2 regions of the Gordonia sp. NPDC003422 genome follow, and region 2 is predicted to be linked to the other one. Evidence: predicted binding sites of a transcription regulator. Region 2 holds the regulator's gene; the other holds the start of a gene.
What was found. Region 2 encodes LexA, which represses DNA repair genes until DNA is damaged. Its sites were predicted from a motif close to CGAACANNTGTTCG; they were not measured.
Positions count from the first base shown of each region.

Region 1: ACWDTF_RS07845 (DUF222 domain-containing protein) is a predicted target of LexA. The motif match lies at 3,579-3,592, and genes of this name have one in related genera.

Region 1 covers NZ_JBSFQL010000007.1:3,952-10,948, forward strand. The annotation lists gene ACWDTF_RS07835 (LLM class F420-dependent oxidoreductase) at 176-1,240, shown strand; gene ACWDTF_RS07840 (hypothetical protein) at 1,483-1,773, shown strand; gene ACWDTF_RS07845 (DUF222 domain-containing protein) at 1,888-3,525, opposite strand; gene ACWDTF_RS07850 (hypothetical protein) at 3,667-5,916, opposite strand; gene ACWDTF_RS07855 (hypothetical protein) at 6,092-6,388, shown strand; gene ACWDTF_RS07860 (hypothetical protein) at 6,658-6,997, shown strand, end outside.
Region 2 covers NZ_JBSFQL010000003.1:99,795-106,791, reverse strand. The annotation lists gene hrpA (ATP-dependent RNA helicase HrpA) at 1-834, shown strand, start outside; gene nrdR (transcriptional regulator NrdR) at 808-1,308, opposite strand; gene ACWDTF_RS03895 (LysM peptidoglycan-binding domain-containing protein) at 1,409-1,960, opposite strand; gene lexA (transcriptional repressor LexA) at 2,239-2,946, shown strand; gene ACWDTF_RS03885 (phosphoenolpyruvate--protein phosphotransferase) at 3,518-5,233, opposite strand; gene ACWDTF_RS03880 (DeoR/GlpR family DNA-binding transcription regulator) at 5,523-6,293, shown strand; gene ACWDTF_RS03875 (1-phosphofructokinase family hexose kinase) at 6,290-6,997, shown strand, end outside.

The DNA of each region.
Region 1 (6,997 bases), on a different contig from region 2:
CCGCATAAATTTCGGAGGACCGAAATCCCTATTGTGACCTGCAGGTTTGCCTCACCTGTGTGACTGTTCACCAGTTGTTCATCTTGCCGACAGCGAGCGTCCATCTGAAGCGTGAGCGAACGGTCGCTCGGCCGGGTCTCGGCAAGGCGTGTTTGCTGTGGAAGAATCCGTCGGCATGACATCGATGAAGCTGGGCATGCCGATCAACTACGCCGGGGATTTCCGCGAGACCATCAACAATCTCGCCGATTTCGAGGCCGCGGGCGTGGAGCGGATCGCGGTCCCGGAGGCCTACAGCTTCGACGCCGTCAGTCAGCTCGGCTACATCGCCGCGAAGACCGAGAAGATGGAACTGCAGACCGCCATCCTTCCGATGTTCTCGCGCACACCCACCAACCTCGCCATGACGGCGGCCGGTCTCGACTACATCAGTGGTGGCCGCGCGGTGCTGGGTATCGGCGCGTCGGGCCCGCAGGTCATCGAGGGCTTCCACGGCGTCAAGTACGACTACCCCGTCGGCCGCGCCCGCGAGCACGCCGAGATCTGCCGTCAGGTGTGGCGCCGCGACAAGGTGAACTTCCAGGGCAAGCACTACACCCTGCCGCTCGACGAGGAGCACGGCGGATCGGGGCTGGGCAAGTCGTTGAAGATCATCAATCACCCTGTTCGCGAACGCATCCCCATGTTGCTCGCCGCGATCGGCCCGAAGAACACCGAGCTGGCCGCCGAGCTGTTCGAGGAGTTCCAGCCGATCCTGTTCCACCCCGAGCGCATCGGCGAGGCCTTCGGTGAGGGACTGGCCGCCGGCAAGGCCAAGCGCGACCCGTCGCTCGGCGAGCTCGGCATCGTCGTCCAGTCGACCGCCCGCATCTCCGACGACGAGGAGCAGCTGCACAATGCTCGCGAACTCGTCCGCCACCACGCCGCCCTCTACATCGGCGGTATGGGTGCGCGCGGCAAGAACTTCTACAACACCCTCGCCCAGCGCTACGGCTACCCCGACGAGGCCAAGATCATCCAGGACCTCTACCTCGACGGTAAGAAGCTCGAAGCCGCCGCCGCCGTCCCCGACGACCTCATCGACTCGATGTCGCTCATCGGCACCCGCGACCACGTCGCCGAGCGCGTCGCCGCCTTCAAGGAAGCCGGCGTCACCTGCATCCTCGTCTCCTCGACCGCCCCGACCCACAAGGAACGCGTCGCCGAGACCGAGATCCTTCGCGACATATTCGGCGGCTGATTAGACGCTGGTCGAGCCGACTCCGAGCCGCCCACCCGCTCCCTGAGGTGCGAGCCTGCGAGCCTCGAAGGGCTGGCGACCCGACCATGTCCGCAACCACACGCACCCTCGCTGGTCGAGCCGATCCCGAGCCGCCCACCCGCTGCCTGAGGTGCGAGGAGCGCAAGCGACGAGCCTCGAAGGGCTGGCGACCCGACCATGTCCGCAACCCACGACGCCAACACACAAGCGATACTGACCCAATGTCTCCACCCGTCCTGCACCATCCCGACCTGTTGCACGCGATCCTGCTGCTCAATCTGCTGATCGTCACCGGCGCTTGGTGTCTGGCACGTCCGAGTTACCCGGCCGCGGCGATCCTCACCGCACTGGGTGTTGCATGGCTGTTCTGGAACGGCCCGCTCGAGGGCAGGATTCTGTACAGCATCAACCTCCAGCATGGTCTGACCGAGTCAGACCTGTTGTCCGCCATCGCCGTTGTGATCGCAGGCGTGACGGTGTGGCGGAAGCGAGCCGACCCGACACACCGCTGATCGATCTCGATACCCCCGCCACGCGAGCGACCCGCTGATCAAACCCACCCCACGCTGATCGAGCCGGTACCGAGCGGAGCGAGGCACCGTGTCGAGATCACCAAGTGAGATCCGCTACCCGAGCCCGAGATGCTCTTCCAACATCCCGACGAACCGTGTCTCGATCACCGATTCCGCGTTGATGGTTTGTCGGAGTTGCAGTCGGGCGAGTTCATCACGCGTGCGGGCGTTTTCGAGCAGCTCGAAGTTCCCGACGATGCTGTCGGTTCCGGTGTTCTCCTCACCGCATTCCTCGTCCGGCGGCGGCCCATGGATTTCTGCACGCACCTGGTTGAGGTGTGCGGTGAATCCGGCGGCGATGTCGGGGAACCGGTTGACACGTGCCGGGTTGGGTGGAGCACCCGGGTGGGCATTCAGGCGCCACGCACACCGTCCGGCGTCGGGTCCGTCTTCGACGATCCAGGTGGTGAACTGGCCCGGTTTCGGGCCGACCTTGCGGTTGTGTGGTGGGCAGGCCGGATAGAGTTCGGTGATGTCGGTGTTGCCGCCCAACGCGAAATCCAGTTTGGCGTGGTGCATTTCGACGTGGGTGGCGGGCTGATCACAGTCCGGTGCCGAACACCGTTCCCCGCCGATGCGAGCAAACGACGCCAACCGTTGGGCCATGGACGCCAACCGTTTACCCCGCCCGAGAAACAGCGGTTCGGGCGTTGCGCCATCAAAGATCGCCAGCCACGGCTGCACCTGTCCGGCCATGCCGATCAGTTCAGAGATCGGGATGAGCCCGCCGGTTGCGGTGGTCGCCACCCCGGACCCCCGGACCAGGTCCGCCAGGTTGGCTTTGATGATCAGCTGGATCGGCAACCCACGATGGGTTTTGCCGAGCAACCCGTCTTCCAGCACCGCTTTCAACAACGCGTTGAGCGCGTCGTGGTTGCACTGGGCCACCGACCGGCCGTCGCGTAGGGCGGCCGCGGCCACCACGTTGGGATCGGCGTCCTCGTACGACCCCGACGGCGACTCGGGATCGTTGGGATTGTTCATCCCGGGCTGCGCCCAGGCCGCCAGCATCGTCGCAAACCGGCTCGCCAGAACAGGATCCAGGGTGCCGGTGAGTTTCGACGTGCCATCAGCGCGTTGCTTGTTCATCCACAGATTGCGGCGCCGCGCCCGGTCGGCGTCGTCGGACAGGGTGCCGTCGGGGTCGAGATGACCGAGGAGGCGTTGCCCGGCGGTGGCGATGTCGTTGGGGGTGTGTTCCTTCGCGACGTCGACCATCTGCCGTTCCGCCGCAACCTGCACGTCGTGCGGGGTGGTGTGCGGAATCTGGTCAAGGGTGTCGAGCACGGCGCGGATGTGTCCGTGTCCGATGCTGCCCTCGGCGAAGGCTTCGGCCACCGCGGGGAAGCGGGGTTCACGTTCGTCGCCGGTCGGCTGCCGGAAGGTGGCAGTGACGGCCATCTGGGCGCGGCGCCGGCCCGGATCGGACACCCGCAGGCGGGCGTTGTAGAAGTTGGTGGGGCTGCGATATCCCATGCGGTGCGGCAGATCTCGATCCGACACCTCGACCAGCTGCCGGTCCCCGGCATAGGTCATCCGGGCGATCGCCTGTTCGTGCGCGGCGGCAACCTCGACCAATTCGTCGTCGGTGCAGGCGGTCAGATCGGCCTCGACCAACTCGTCGAGCAGGGCATGGACCTGGGCCACCAACTCCGCTGCGCGGGACGTGCCGCCGCCAATAGTTGTGGTCATCCGATGCTCACCCCGATCCCCGCCTATCGAATGTAAGTTCGAAGGTACACGTTCGCACAGATGTTCGCAAGGCTCAGGCGAAACTTGTGGAACAGACTGCGCTCGCCGAAGCTGGCCGCGCTGCGAGGTGCGAAGGGTCCGCTACCTCGGCTTGAGCGTTACGACGTACGGGCGCTCGATGGCATAGAGGTGGATCGCATCACCACTCCTCGCAATCGCATACCCGCCGTCGACCTGCATACCTGCGGGCGGACCCTCGTATCGGCCGGATTCGCGCGGCCCATCGGGTCCGTCGGACACGATCCGCGTATCGCCTTCGCCCATCGTGACCAGTGCGACGCGGTCGCGCGCCTCGAGACCCGGCAGGAAGTGCGCATACACGGCGTCGCCGAATCCGGCCGCCTCCGCGAGTTCGAGGGCACCTGGGTCGTGGGGTGGCAACGGTTGTGGATTGAGATCCACGTCGCCGGCTCCGACCTTCTCGAACATCTCGTCGGCTTCGGGCCGGAAAGCCTCAGAGATCAACTCGCCATCGATGATTCGCCCGACGTAGGCCACGCCCCGTTCGTCGCGAACAGCCGCGGCCTCGGCGGGTCCGACTTCGGCCAGCCACGTGAATTCGACCGTCCGCACGCGGATCTCACTGCTGAACGATTCGCCGGATCGACGTTCGACGACGACCTCGTGCATCCTGTCGGCCAACGCCGTCAGGGCGGGAACCAGCGCAGCGCCGCTACTGTCGGCGCCGACCTGAATGTGCAGGCCCTGTCCGCGCACGCTGACCACCTCACCTGGATTGAGATCGACGATCGTCAGCAGGTGAGTGTTGAGGCCGAGGGGTGCGTGGAACCACCCGATCCAATTGGGGTCCTCGAAGGGCGGTGGTTTGAAGTCGTCGATGGTAAGTGCCTCGCCCAGAGCGAGTTTGAGCCACACACCGGAGAGTCGGAGGCAGTCGTCGAACCAGTTGACCTGAACATCGAGGCCCTCGCCGTCGGGCTTGTTCTGGATGATGGGTGTGCCGAGATCAAAGAAGCGCACGCCGCGCGCGGTACGGACGACGATCCGCACGTCGTCACTGATCTTGCGTGCTTGTCCGACGGTGAGGTCGAATCCGACGCCGCTTGCGTCGGAGTCCATCGCCAGCCAGTCATTAGGGGAGAGAACCTCCGCGCCGCAGAGTGCCCCGGCGTCGTAGAAGTTGACGCCGGCCTGCACGCGTACCCGCGGGTTCGACGGATCGAAATGTGTGGGCGGCAAGCCACTTCCGCCGCGAGCGAGTGCGCGGCAGTGACCCCACCAGGTGGGTTTTCCGAAGTGGAAGATCGTCGGGTCGAGTGTGCCGCGATCACCTGGCGGTGCAGGGCTCACCGGCCCGCCGATCGTCATTCCCGCAGGGCTCGAGGTGATCCCCGCCCAGCGCGGTTGAGCGCCCAGGAGTGGTGGGATGGACGGTAGGGCGATGTCGTACCAGAAGTCCTGATTGTTGTGGTTGACGAAGGGGAACATTCGCCGGATCTCGCCGCGGGCATACTTGGTGACGATCGCCTCGAAGGGTGCCGCGATACCGCTGAGATCGATGTCCCAGTGCCCCGAAATCCGCAGAGTGGCAGGAGATATGAAGGCGATCCCGGCAGATATCGTGGCCGTCACACTGGCCACTTCGATGAGGTCCAGTGCGCGGAGATTGATGGAAGCCGTTGCAACGATTGTCGGCGTGGGACCTTCGCCATGCCACCGAACGCTCACCGGTATCGGGAAGTCAGGCGGGATTTGGCGTTTGAGGAGTCCGACGACGTCGTCGGCGTCGAGGAAGACACCCCACGCCTGGCTGGGGGCGAGGTGATTGACGATCGGACCCGAGGCGCCGAACCGAAGTGCCAGCACGCCTTCCCCGCGGCCGAGGTCGGGCTGAGCAGGGGCGTACGCACCGAGCGCGCTGATGATCGGGGAGCAGTCAAACAGAACCGTGCCGTTGAGCGGCGCGAGGGCGGAGTCGACGCGCTGCTTGATCCGATCTCGGACAGCGGGTGGGAGGCCAGTCGCGGCGGGTGTCGAACTGGCCTTGACGATGGTCAGCGCCTGGCCGGCGATGCCGAGCTGGACAATGATCTCGACCTGGGTCGCGGCAGCGGTTGCTCCGGTGGGCGTGGAATTCGGATGTGCAAACAGATCGGCCTGTGTGACAACGAAAATGGCGATCTCGAGTCGCGCGTCCACTCCGCCGGATGCATTATTGGCGAAGGTGACCGATCCGGGAACGGTGTCGAGGTGGTCGACCGTGATCGCCGCGGTGTTCGTCGGCACGCACATCGTATAGAGCTGCGCCTGCACCCACTCGATGGTCGCCTGTGCGAGTGCAGTCTCGCGGACTTGGAGTTCGAGTGTCATCCGGGCCGCCTTCAGCCAAGTTGCGCAGGGTTCTTCGCCGCCACCCAGTATCCCGCGCTGACACGGGTGGTCGCGTCCCCTGTTCGAGGGACTGTTCACCTAAGGGGCGCGCACTTGACGACTATGTGCCTACGATTTGGGCGACGGCATGATCGGTGGGTTGGGGGACTGTGCGATGGCCGAGTACGACGAGACGCGTCTGGCGTCCGACATTGAGGACGGTCTGCGCGAGATCGGCAGCTTCGACATGACGTGTCCCGAGGAGTACGTCGACTGGGTTCGCTCGATCGGCCGGCGAGTCGGCCGCGAGTTGGGCTGGAAGATCCAGACCGTTCGATCGGCCGTCGCCGTCAACGGCAAGGTGCGCGTCGTGATCGTCGTCAAAGAATCGAACCCGTTGCACCAGCAACTGATTCGCATTCGCGAACAGAAGGCGATGCGTCGGGCCATGGAACGGCTCGCCGACGACTGAGTGTTGTCACCTTCGCACCAGGTCGTTCGAGTAGTCGACTACCCGTTACAGCCCGACGCGGCGATGCGATGGTGAAAGCATCGTCGGCGACTGGAGTACCCATGCGCGAGAACTTGATATTCAGTTCGGGTGCAGGATTAGAGCCCCCTCGGTGGGAGCCGCGCCCGGCGGGAGTTGTTCGTGCACTCGAGTCGCTGCAAGAACGCGAGCGCTCGACGTGGGACGTGGCGCCTCGCGACGACCTGAACAGACTCCGGCAGCAGCTCGTCATGGATCGTGTGAGTGCTGCGCGCGATGTCGGCATTCCACTTGTGACGCAGCAATCGAGCCCAGAGGGCGAGATTCGTACACAGGTCGACGAGCTTCTGCACCACTATCACCTCGACGACGCCACGCAGTGGTCGAGGTATGAACCTCCGGGAATCGCATGGGGTCTGGCGAATGTGTGTGGTCGAATCGAGGAGACCATCGCGGGGTCGCGGCCTGAATCGTCCTGGACGCTTGGCTCATTGCCGGTCGTCGGGACACTCGCGACCGCCCAGCCCGGCGTCCAGGTGCAGGTGGCACCCGACGATGAAGTTCCGCCGATCGACCATCCCGTGATCGCAA
Region 2 (6,997 bases):
AGCTCGCAGGTGAAGATCGCCGGTCAAGAACTGACCCGCTACCCCGCGATCACGGCGGTGACCGACGCGACCGGCGCCTCGCGTGCCGTCGTCCGTACCGACGCGACGTCCCCGCAGGAGCGTGATCGGCTCGTTTTCGAAGGCGTCGCGGCCCTGCTCGACATCGCCATCCCGCCGCTGTCGAAGAAGGTCGTCGGCTCTCTGGCCGGGGCCGACAGACTCGCCTTGAGCCAGAGCCCCTACCGCAGGATCGAGGACCTCACCGCCGACTGCACGCGACGCGCGATCCGCGACCAGATGGCTGATGCGTCCGCCGCCGTTGCCGCCGTCCGCACTCCCGCCGAGTTCGAGACCGTGCGCGCGCGGATACAGCCGGCAGCCCTGGCCGCCGCACCCGAGTACTTCGCTCTCGCCGTGGCGACCCTTCGGGCCCTCGCCCCGGTGCGCACGCTGATCGACCAACACGCGGGTTCGGTGGCAGCCGACGACGTCGCCGAACAGATCGACGACCTGGTGTTCGACGGATTCGTCCGCGTCACCGGGCGTACTCACCTGTCCGAGTTGCCGCGCTACCTTCTCGCCGCACAGACCAGGTTGGCAGCGCTGCCCGCATCGGCGGCACGCGACCAGGAAGGCGTCGCGGTCATCGACCGCGTGACCCAACGCTGGAATCAGCGTCTCGCGCAGGTGTCGGCGGCCAGGCGGGACGCGGTCAACGAAGAAGCCCACTGGCTCGTCGAGGAACTGCGGGTGGGTGTGTTCGCCCAGCGCATCGGAACCGCGTACCCCGTATCCGAGAAAAGGGCGCTACGAACCCTGGACAGACTCGGCTGACACCTTGGTATCGGCGCCATTCGTTGCGACCGAACGGCCTTGGAGGTCGTCGATCTCACGCTGGAAGTCGTCGAGCGAATCGAACGACCGGTACACCGAGGCGAAGCGCAGGTAGGCCACCTCGTCGAGGTTGCGCAGCGGTCCGAGGATCGCGAGACCGACCTCGTTGCTCGGGATCTCGGCCGAACCGCTGGCGCGGACGGCGTCTTCCACCTGTTGCGCCAACTGTGCGAGGTCGTCGTCGCCGACCTCGCGCCCCTGACATGCGCGACGGACCCCGCGCATCACCTTTTCCCGACTGAACGGTTCGGTCACGCCGTTGCGTTTCACCACGGCGAGCACCGCGCTCTCCACCGTGGAGAAGCGGCGGCCGCACTCAACGCACGCCCGACGCCGCCGGATGGCCTGCCCCTCGTCGGCGACACGCGAGTCGATGACCTTGGTGTCCTCGTTCTTGCAGAAGGGGCAGCGCATGTGATCCTCACGCCTGTCGCGGGACACGGCGGCACATGCGAGTCGTACGCCGGGTCGGTTCCCGACCGGTCCCTGTGACATCGAGGATACCGCCCGCCGATCAGCGGTACGCGGGTGTCAGCAGTGGCTGCCCGACCCGAAGTCCGCTGGACTCCAGGTCATTCAGCTCCAGAATCTCGTCGATGACCACTTGGCGCGGAACGTCCGGCGCCACCCGCGCCGCAATGGTGCTCAGCGAGTCACCCGCCCGCACGTGCGTCACCTGGGTACTCGTCGGCGACGGGGTCTGCGACTCGGCGTAGTTGTTGCCGACGATGCCGATCACCCACACCGACACCGCGAGCGCGAGACCGGCGAGCACCCCGAGCGCGGTGGCACGCCGACGCGCGTACACGGCGGATGCGGGCCGTTTGGACCCGCGACGCCCCACCGCCTCGCCGCACCGCGTCGAGGTCGGCGCGACCCCCGGCATCGGCGCGTCGGCGCGACCTGCCGGGCTGGTCTGCCCGATCGGCCGGCCGGTCGGCCGCGTGATGCCGCGCGGCGCGGGCTGCGTCCGCAGCGGCGTGCCGGCCGCCTTACGAGTGGTGACAATGGTCGAGTCCACGCTGGTGCGGGCGCGGCCCGAACGGGTGAGTGTCGCGCTGGTCATGCTGGCCTCCGGGGGTGCTCGTGGCGGTTGTGCCGGGTACTCGGGCAGTTCGGCGAACGCGCTGTCGAGGACGTTCGACGGCCTCGATCACGTGTTCGATGAACTGATGTTCGAGTTGTACCACGCCCGACCGACAAAGTCGCGCCACACCTCGAACAAATGTTTGAAGTGATCGTCGCGCTCCGCTAGGCTCGGGCCCACGGACATGTCAACACCCGCCGCCGACAACCAGCCGATTCGCTCTCAAGCGAGGCGGCGACAGAGAGGAATCCGAGCAGATGAGCGACTCACGGCCCAAGCGCACCGGAACTCGGAGCGATGATCGCGACCAGGACGCTCCCATCGATCCTGCCGCCGCCGAGGCGTCGCTGACCGCGCGTCAGCGCGGCGTGCTGGACGTGATCCGGCAATCGGTGCGCGAACGTGGCTATCCCCCGAGCATCCGCGAGATCGGCGACGCGGTCGGACTCACCTCGACATCGTCGGTCGCCCACCAGCTGCGCACGCTGGAGCGCAAGGGACTGCTCAAGCGCGACCACAACCGTCCACGCGCGGTCAACGTGCAGGACGCAGATCCGGCCGCGACCAACGCGGGAGGCGATCCGCTGCCGACGCCGACCTTCGTGCCGGTGCTGGGCAGGATCGCCGCCGGTGGACCGATCCTCGCCGAGGAAGCGGTCGAAGACGTGTTCCCACTCCCCCGCGAACTGGTCGGGGACGGCTCACTGTTCCTGCTGCGGGTGGTCGGCGAATCGATGATCGACGCCGCGATCTGCGACGGCGACTGGGTGGTCGTCCGTCAGCAGAGCGTGGCCGAGAACGGCGACATCGTCGCCGCGATGATCGACGGCGAGGCCACGGTGAAGACGTTCAAGCGCAAGAACGGGCACGTCTGGCTCATGCCGCACAACGAGCTGTTCGAGCCGATCCCCGGCGACGACGCCGCCATCCTCGGCAAGGTTGTGACGGTGATGCGCCGGATCTGAGGGCAAGTACACCCCGTCGGATATCTGTACCTTTCAACCCGACCGTGGACCTGGCCAGAAACCTCAGCTGTGGCCAGAAACCGCTGGGGCGCCTCGGGTTTCTGGCCAGACACGCGGTTTCTGCACTCACGCAGCGCCGACGATGCGCCGGGGACACCATCTCGCCCCCGCACAGACCACCCATCCCGAGTGCTCGCATCTGCGCGCGTCTCCCATCCGCGCGCAATGCATTACGAGCAGATGGGAGGAATGCGAGCACCTGTTCCGTCGAGCCCGCTAACGTCGATCGGCGCGTTCTGCGGAACGCGCCGCACGGACGCGGCACCCGCAGAAAGCAGGGGAAGAAACTTCCTCCCCTACCCTCAGAGTCCTCCCCTACAAATTTCTCGGGGACGACTGTGAACCCCGGGGAAGAAACTCTTCCCCTAGATTTTGCGGCACCACACTGACGCATTTGCCCAGGTCAGCGACCTGGGCGCCGCCATCGACAGCGGAAGCACAATCCGTTGAAGTTGTGCCCGGAATCCGGGCACAACTTCATACGGAACCACGGACAGCCGAAGTCTTCGTCTCAGACGGCAGGAGAGAGCGGGGTGGCTGCGGCGTCGAGCACCGACGTCGCGGCCTGACGCGCACCGGCCGGATCCGCGGTTGCCAGTGCTGCAGTGGCGGCTTCGCGGCACGCGTCGAGGGTGACCTCGGCGAGCCGCGCGCCGACGCCGGCCGCGGCGACCGGTGCACTCGAGAGCGAGGTCACCCCGAGCCCGGTCAGCACGCATGCGAGGTTGGGGTCGGCGGCGGCCTCCCCGCACACCCCCACCGGCTTGCCCAACGTCTGACCTGCCGACGCGACCTCGGCGATGAGCTTGAGCACCGCCGGTTGCCACGGGTCGGTCAACGACGCGAGGTCCGCGGACATCCGGTCGGCGGCCATCGTGTACTGCGTCAGATCGTTGGTGCCGATGGATACGAAGTCCACCTCCGCGAGGATGAGCGGCGCCAGAATCGCGACGGCGGGGATCTCGACCATCACTCCGGCGGTCATCCCCCGCGCACGCACCTCCTGCGCGAACGCCGCTGCTTCCCGGGCGCTGGCGATCATCGGTGCCATCACCCACGGTGTCGATCCGGTTTCGGCTGCGGCCCGCGCGATCGCATCGAGTTGGTGCGCTCGAATCTCCGGGTTCTCCACCGCGATTCGGTCGCCACGAACTCCTAGTGCCGGATTTGCCTCGTCTTTGTGGTTGACGAATTTGAGCGGTTTGTCGGAGCCCGCGTCGAGCGTGCGAACCACGACCTTCTGCCCGGGAAATGCCTCGAGCACTTCGCGGTAGATGCCCGCCTGCTCGTCGACCGTCGGCTCGTCGGGGCGGTCGAGGAAGGCCAACTCGGTGCGGAACAGCCCGATCCCTTCGACGGGGTATCCGGTGGCCGTGCGTGCCGACGCCCCGTCCGCGACGTTGGCGAGCACCGAGACCTCGTGTCCGTCGGCGGTGCGCCCGGGCCCGTGCCAGGCGGCGACCGCTTCCGCACGCCGACGACTGGCATCGACCTGTGCTCGCGCCGTCGCCTCGTCGGGGCCGATGGTGATGGTGCCGAGCGTGCCGTCGATCAGCACGGGGGTTCCGGCCGGCACCGTCGTCAGATCCGATACCGCGACCACACAGGGAATCCCGAGTTGCCGGGCGATGATGGCGGTGTGACTCGTCGGGCCGCCGAGCCGGGTGACGAGGGCGACGGTGGTCGCCGGATCGAGTCCGGCGGTGTCCGCGGGCGCGAGATCGTCGGCGAGCAGGACAGACGGTTCGATCGGTTCCGGCACACCTGGTTCGGGCAGGCCGAGAAGTTCGGCGAGGACGCGGTCGCGCACGTCGTTGAGGTCGGTGACTCGCTCGGCCATGAGCCCGCCGAGCTTGGTGAACATGGTGGCGAACTGTTCGGTTGCCGCAGCCGCTGCCGCAGGCGCAGGCGATCCTTTGCGAATCAGTCCCGACGCAGCGCCGATCCACCCGCGATCCTCGGCGAGTCCGGCGGTGGCGGCCAGCACTTCGGCGGCTGCACCCGAGCTGTGCGATGAGCGGTCACGGAGTCGGCCGGCGACCGTCCCCGCCGCGGCGACAAATCTTGCCACCTCGGGTTCGCGCTGGTCTTCGGGCAGTTCCGTGTTTGCACCCAGGGCGTCCGGGTCGTGGTCGGGGCGCTCCCCGGGCCAGATCGCCGGCCCGTAGGCCAGCCCGCCGACGACCGGCGTTCCCTCCAAAATGCCTCCCGCTAGCGTCTCGGTCACTGCGACCCCTCTCGTCTTCGAGTTCCGCTCCGCCAATCGGCGGCACGGCCGCACATACACGACTCAGTTCTACGCGATTCGTGTCCGGGCTCACCGTCGAGCTGCATTGCGTGACCGATGACCGGCTTTCGAATCTCTTGTGATCAAAGTTACAAGAAATGCTTGACTTGTCAACGCAAACAGGCGTAAACAAAGAAATATCAACAATCAAGGCCACACAGATCAACACAACCACACGGGAATCGCAGACAGATCCACCCGGATGTCCCATCGAGAGATCGGAGCGGTGTTGTACGCCGAAGAACGCCAACAGGCGATCGCCGAACAGGTACGCGCGAACGGACGCGCCTCCGTCGCCGCACTCGCCACCAGATTCGAGGTGACGAGTGAGACCGTCCGCCGTGACCTGGCCGCCCTCGAACGGGCGGGCCATCTGCAGCGGGTGCACGGCGGTGCGGTGCGCGCCGGGGTCATGCGGGTGATCGGCGAGCGCGGAATCGACGAGCGGCAGGTCACCCAGACCGACGAGAAGGCCGCCATCGGCCGTGCCGCAATCCGCTTTCTCCCACCCGACGGCGGGTCCGTCTTCTTCGACGCGGGTACCACCACCTTCCAGGCCGCCTCCGCGCTGCCCACCGACCGTCGTCTCACCCTGATCACCAACAGCCTCCCGATCGCCGGCCTGCTGGCCAACCACAATTCGGCCAACCTGCACGCGATCGGCGGCCGCGTGCGCGGTCTCACCCAGGCGACCGTCGGCGCCGAAACCGTTGCGGCGCTCGAACGTCTACGGGTCTCGACCGCTTTCGTCGGAGCCAACGGCATCAGCGAGGCGCACGGATTGTCGACTCCCGACCCTGACGAAGCCGCGGTCAAAGCGGCAATGGTCCGCGTCGCGCAGCGGGTTGTGGTCCTCGCCGACTCGTCGAAGATGAACCGCGAAGACCTGTCCGGCTTCGCCGATCTCGACGACGTGGACGTCCTCATCACCGATTCGGGTGTTGATCCAGGCTTCTCCGCGGCGTTGTCGGCCCGGGGCATCGACGTGGTGATCGCATGATCCTCACCGTCACACCCAATCCCAGCCTCGACCGCACACTCGAGTTGCCCGGGCCCCTCGACCGAGGCGAGGTCCAGCGCGCCGTCGCAACCCGAGCCGAGGCCGGCGGCAAGGGCATCAACGTGTCCCGCGTGGTCGCCGAGGCCGCAATCGCGACCCGTGCGATCCTGCCCGCACGCGACGGAGATCCGCTGCTGCGGGCCCTCGACAGCGTCGGGCTGCCGTACGAGACCGTCGCGGTCGACGGAGAAATCCGGTCCAACATCACCATCGCCGAACCCGACGGCACCACGACCAAACTGAACGCACCCGGAACCGAACTCGACGCAGGACAGCTCAGCGCTCTCGGTGATCTCATCCGGACCCACGCGGCCGACGCCGTATGGGTCACCCTCTGCGGCTCCTTGCCGCCGGGAGTTCCGGTCGACTGGTATCGCACCGTTGCCGACGACCTCTCCGACCTCGGATGCCGGATCGCCGTCGACACGTCCGGGCCTCCGCTGCACGCAGCGGCACTCGGGTCCGTCGACCTGCTCAAGCCCAACGAGGACGAGCTCGCAGAGGTGACCGGTGCCGATGGCGAGGTCTTCCGACGCTCTGCGTCGACCGGAGATTTCGGCCCGATCGTCGCCGCCGCGCGCACCATCGTCGACCGCACCGGCGGTGCCGTGCTCTCCACCCTCGGCGCGACGGGCGCCATTCTC